2 linked regions of the Neorhizobium galegae bv. orientalis str. HAMBI 540 genome follow. The protein of the gene in region 2 interacts with the protein of the main gene of each other region in a pairwise test. Links are inferred from orthologs where the notes say so. Each region holds a gene or a part of one and is shown on either strand. Other genes may lie near its edges.

The links. The genes of interacting proteins can lie anywhere in the genome.
Region 1: the proteins of RG540_RS08915 (region 2) and rlmB interact in binary tests that used the Escherichia coli proteins (3 or more experiments, as listed by UniProt). The link is inferred for Neorhizobium galegae bv. orientalis str. HAMBI 540 from one-to-one orthologs.

What each region holds. Positions count from the first base shown.
Region 1 is NZ_HG938353.1:1,243,067-1,245,851, reverse strand. It holds rlmB (23S rRNA (guanosine(2251)-2'-O)-methyltransferase RlmB), read left to right. Parts: upstream 1-846; coding sequence 847-1,725; downstream 1,726-2,785. Other genes in the region: RG540_RS06330 (UDP-glucose dehydrogenase family protein), read left to right, coding at 2,766-2,785; cysQ (3'(2'),5'-bisphosphate nucleotidase CysQ), read left to right, coding at 1,811-2,599; RG540_RS06355 (hypothetical protein), read right to left, coding at 1-193. UniProt on the Escherichia coli protein: Specifically methylates the ribose of guanosine 2251 in 23S rRNA.
Region 2 is NZ_HG938353.1:1,754,799-1,757,643, forward strand. It holds RG540_RS08915 (bifunctional ADP-dependent NAD(P)H-hydrate dehydratase/NAD(P)H-hydrate epimerase), read left to right. Parts: upstream 1-604; coding sequence 605-2,086; downstream 2,087-2,845. Other genes in the region: RG540_RS08910 (P-II family nitrogen regulator), read right to left, coding at 1-261; RG540_RS08920 (DUF72 domain-containing protein), read right to left, coding at 2,083-2,845. UniProt on the Escherichia coli protein: Bifunctional enzyme that catalyzes the epimerization of the S- and R-forms of NAD(P)HX and the dehydration of the S-form of NAD(P)HX at the expense of ADP, which is converted to AMP.

The sequences.
Region 1 (2,785 bases), 510 kb from region 2 along the record:
CGTCGATCGACAGATAGATCGCGCCGTCGTCGGAACTGGCCTGGATGCCGCTGTCGGTTTCTTCCGGGTTCCAGGCATCCGGAATGGTGATCTGCGCGACGGGGGCGGCGCTCGGGAAAAGCACGGTCGCAGCAAACGACGCGGACGGCAGGAGCATCGTCGCAAGGGCTGCGGCGGCAAGTATTTTCTTCATGGACAAGTTTCCATAGCTGGTGGTGGGGCGGCCTCTGTGCCGGCGAAAAAGCTTCTACCCGGGATGCTTTAAAAAGTTACGAGCATCATCGCGACAATACCAGGCGATCACGGAAAAACGAGGCTCCAGCAGGAACGTGCGTCGCCGCAGTCACGGCGCAGATGACAAGGCAGCCGCGGCAAAAAAGAAAGGCGGACTCGGACAGAGACCGTCGACGCGCTTTCAAGCGTGTGACATGCCGGTCTTCATCATGATCAGGTAAAATGGAGCGGGTAGCGGGAATCGAACCCGCGTATTCAGCTTGGAAGGCTGCTGCTCTACCATTGAGCTATACCCGCGGTATGTGGTGTCCGATCAGAGACGAATGGTGGAGAGAGTTGGATTTGAACCAACGTAGGCTGAGCCAACGGATTTACAGTCCGTCCCCTTTAACCACTCGGGCATCTCTCCAGTTTTTCGTCCGGATCGTGAGACCAAGTTCGTCAGATCTTGGAAGCTTGCCGCCCCTCAATCTGCGCCGCGTATATGACCGCCTCGTTCTCGTCTGTCAACACGAGGAAGAAGCAAAAATGACGAAAATAAATCAGTCGCACTTTCGACCCGCCTCCCCGTCGAGGGCTTTGCCCGGAGAGTGAGGATGGCTATAAGGCCTGATGAGCAAGGACGACAAAGAAGACAAATCCACCCGTGACACCCATTATGCGACGCTTCGGCGCGCGGTGCGCGACTCCAAGCGCGAGCGCGGAGAAATTCCGACGCCGCCCTTGAAGCGGCCGAAATCCAACAAGGACTGGAAGCCGCCGCAGCTTCAGCCGGAACAGGTCTTCCTCTATGGCCTGCACACGGTACGCGCCGCCCTCGACAATCCCGAGCGCAAGCTCATCAAGCTGTCGGTGACCCAGAACGCCTTCGCGCGGCTCGATATCGGCGAGCCGGAGACATTGTCCTTTCCGATCGAATTCGTTTCGCCCCAGGATATCGACAGGGTGCTCGGCCCCGAGGCCATTCATCAGGGCGTGATGCTGGAAACGCGGCCCCTCCCCATGCGCCGGCTGGAAGCGCTAAAGGCAAGTCCGCTTCTGCTGGTTCTCGACCAGGTCACCGACCCGCATAATGTCGGCGCGATCATGCGTTCGGCGGTCGCGTTCGGCGCCGGCGCGGTCATCACCACCCAGAGACATAGCCCGACCGAATCCGGCGTACTTGCCAAATCGGCCTCCGGCGCGCTGGAACTGATACCTTATATACAGGTCACCAATCTCGCCGACGCGATCGAAGAACTGCACCGGCTCGGCTTCCAGACGATCGGGCTCGATTCGGAAGGCCCCGCCCCGCTCGAAGGCACGTTTGCCGGCGGCCGGATCGCCCTGGTGCTTGGTTCCGAGGGCAAGGGCCTGCGTCAGAAGACCCGCGAGACGGTCAACGCGCTTGCCCGTCTCGACATGCCGGGCGCTATCAAATCGCTCAATGTCTCGAACGCCGCCGCGATCGCGCTCTACGCGACACAGCAGCATCTCGCCAAGGCCGATTGAGCCGAGCCGTTTTAGACTCCCATGCACGGGGCAAACGTGTCATTGGAAGTCTACCCAACCGACGTGACCAGCCGCCATGGAATTCATGCTCGCCACATTCGAAAAAGCCGCGCTGCTTGCCGGCAAAGCCATCCTGGACGTCTACAGGGCCGGACCCAGCACCAGCTACAAGGCTGATAAATCCCCGGTCACGGAGGCGGACGAACGGGCCGAAGAGATCATTCTCGCCGAGCTTGCCTACGCCTTTCCCGACATCCCCGTCATCGCGGAAGAATCGGTTGCGATGGGACGTATCCCGTCGATCGAAGGACGCTCCTTCATTCTTGTCGATCCGCTCGACGGTACCAAGGAGTTCATCAACGATCGCGAGGATTTCACGGTCAACATCGCCCTGATCGAGAACGGCGCGCCGATCCTCGGTGTCGTTTATGCGCCCGCCCTCAAGGTCGCCTATCTCGGTGGCGGCGGACGGGCGGAAAAACTTGTGATCGACGACGAATTCGCGGTGACGAACCGGGTGCCGGTCGTCGCGAGGCCGGTCGAGGCCCGTCCGATCTGCGTTGCGAGCCGCTCGCATAATTCCGCCGAGACCGAGGCCTTCCTCGAAAAATCAGGCGCCGCCGATATCCGCAGCATTGGTTCCTCGCTGAAATTCTGCCTGCTGGCGGAGGGTGTGGCCGATCTCTATCCCCGCTTCGGCCGAACCATGGAATGGGACACGGCCGCCGGAGACTCCGTGCTCCGTGCCGCCGGCGGCAGCACGGTCACGCTCGGCGGGGCACCGCTTACCTATGGCAAGACCGGCCGCGCAGACATGCTGGATTTCGCCAACCCCGATTTCATCGCCTGGGGATCGCGCCCTGGAAAGCCGTAGCAGCAATCCTATTGTCATCACCCCGTAACGTTGGCCAGTCAGGCCGGCTAGGGTAACGCCTGACCACAGCTGCCACAGGCAGCCAATCCGACGCGTTGCATTCCCTTTCGGATGCGCTTAGGAAACCGCTGCGCGTGAGATTGCCGGATAAAGATGAGGATTATTGATGCGTATTGTGATGGTTGG
Region 2 (2,845 bases):
TCCAATCCGTCCAGTCTGTGCAGCGTTGCGGATCGCCTCGATGACCGCATCCGCATTCTCGTCCGCCAGGACGACCTCGACTTTGACTTTAGGCAGAAAGTCGACGACGTATTCCGCGCCGCGATAGAGCTCCGTATGGCCCTTCTGGCGGCCAAAGCCCTTGGCTTCGGTCACTGTGATCCCCTGCAAGCCGACTTCCTGAAGGGCTTCCTTCACTTCGTCGAGCTTGAAAGGCTTGATGATCGCTTCGATCTTTTTCATGAGAAACTATATCTCCGCTTCTCTCTTGAAGCAGGCCGTTACCCGCTCGCCCATGCCAATGCAGTTATCGTGCCAAACTCACATGGCACTTTCAAAAAAACAATGCGGTTTTGCACCGATTCCCCATAAAACAGCAGGTTCAGTGGCAAAACTGCTTCCATTTTTCTCGAAATTTGTGCGTTGCGACACAAGAATCGGAGTTTTTTGAAGTTTTTTCGAAACTTAAGCGATGGCGAATATAGTCAAGACAAAGTCACTTATTTAAGCATTTGCATAATTTCTATGCCATTCTGGCTAGAGAAGAGGCGCTTGTTTTCTGATCATCTTTCCGTTCAATAGCGCTATGGATGCTTCGCTTGTTTCACTGCTTCTGACGCCCGACGAGATGGCGGCGGCGGACGCCGCCTCTGCCCGATCCGGCATTCCGTCCTTTGACCTGATGGACAGGGCAGGCCGCGCGATTGCTGCCGCCGCGCTTCGGCATTTTCCGGGCGCCTTGCGTTTTGTCGCATTCTGCGGTCCCGGAAACAATGGGGGGGACGGATATGTCGCGGCCCGCGCGCTTGCCGAAGCCGGCGCCACCGTTGACGTCCATCATCTCGGCGATCCCAGAACACTGAAGGGCGATGCAAGGCAGGCGCGCGACCTCTGCGGTCTGTCGTCGAAACCGCTCGAAGTCTATCAACCGCGGGCCGGCGACGTGGTGGTCGACGCGTTGTTCGGTGCCGGCCTGACACGCAACGTGCCCGACATTGTCGCGGAGGTGATCCGCAAGGTCGGCGAGGCGGGGATATCAGTTCTTGCGGTGGACCTGCCGTCCGGTCTCTGCGGGAGGCGGGGCGTGCCGCTCGGCGGCGCCTTCCAGGCTGCCCATACGATCACTTTCATGACCCGCAAGCCGGGCCACCTGCTGCTGCCGGGCAGGTCTCTCTGCGGTGACGTCGAGGTTTTCGATATCGGCATTCCGGCCCGCATCATCCGCGAGGTTGCCGGCAGGATAAGAGAGAATGGACCCGAATTGTGGAGTGGCCTGCTGGCCGAGCCGGGAAGCGACACCCACAAATATCGCCGCGGACATCTGGCCGTGTTCTCAGGCGAGGCTGGCAAGACGGGTGCGGCTCGCCTTTCGGCGACCGCGGGCCTGAAAGCCGGGGCCGGCCTGGTGACGGTCGGTTCGCCAAGCGATGCCATGCCGGTCAACGCGGCCTGGCTGACCGCGATCATGCTGTACCGGGTAGACACGGTCAAAGACCTGGAAAACTGGCTTCGCACGGCGAAGCTTGCCGCTTTCGTGCTCGGACCGGGATTTGGCATCGGCAAGAAGGCGAGGCAGTTCGCGCTGGCATTGAAGGGTCGGCCGCTGGTGCTCGACGCCGACGGGATTACCTCCTTCAAGGAAAAGCCCTCGGATCTGTATGATGCCTTTGCCGGCGGAGAGCCCCACTTGGTGCTGACGCCGCACGAGGGCGAGTTCGCCCGGCTTTTCCCCGACATCGCTACAGATGACAGCCTGAGCAAGGTGGAAAAGGCAGTGACCGCCGCCGCCCGCGCTCACGCTGCCATTGTCTACAAGGGCGCCGACACGGTGATCGCCAGCCCCGACGGACGCGCCTACATCAATACCAACGGACCGCCGTGGCTGGCGACTGCCGGTTCCGGCGATGTGCTCGCCGGCGTGATCGGTGCATTGCTCGCTCAAGGCATGCCCGCATTCGAGGCGGCCGCGGCGGGCGTTTACCTGCATGGAGAAGCCGGTAAGCGGGCGGGCAGGGGCATGACGGCCGAAGACCTCGCCACCCATGCCGGCGTAAGGCTGGATCTCTAGCTGCGGCTTTCCAAAAGTTCACGCATCGCCATTGCCCCATAGGGAGCGTTCACCTTGCCCTCATGGATGAAGAAGGCGAAAACGTCGCGCGGCTCCTTCTTCGGCTTATGTTTGTCATCGACCAGCGGCAGGTCGTCCGGCACGCCACCCTCGGCCCAGGTTTCCAACCTTTTCGCCCAGGCCTTCATATCCTCTTCGGCGTAGCAGGTCTTGATGTCGTCCGAGCCTTTTTGCAGGCGCGTGTAGACGAAATCCGCGGTGACGTCCGCGATCATCGGATAGTCGAAATGGTCGGCACAGACCGGCGCGATGTTATATTTCGCGAGCAACGCGATAAATTCCGGCACCTTGAATGTGTCGTTACGGACTTCGACCACATGGATCAGCTTCAGCCCGTCCAGCTTGTTCGGCAGCAATTTCAGGAAGGCTTCGAAATCGTCCGCCTCGAACTTCTTGGTCGGCGCGAACTGCCAGAGCAGCGGCCCGAGATGATCGCCGAGCTCGGTCAGTCCCTGGGTCAGGAATTTTTCGATCGACTCCCCCGCCTCTGCCAAAACCTTGCGGTTGGTGGTGAAGCGGCTGGCCTTCAGCGAAAAGATGAAGCCATCTGGAACCTCGGATGCCCATTTGGCGAAGGTCTCCGGCTTCTGCGATCCGTAATAGGTGCCGTTGACCTCGATCACCTTCAGTTTGCTGGCCGCATATTCGAGCTGTTTTTTCTTGGCCAGTTTTTCAGGGTAGAACGTGCCTTCCCACGGC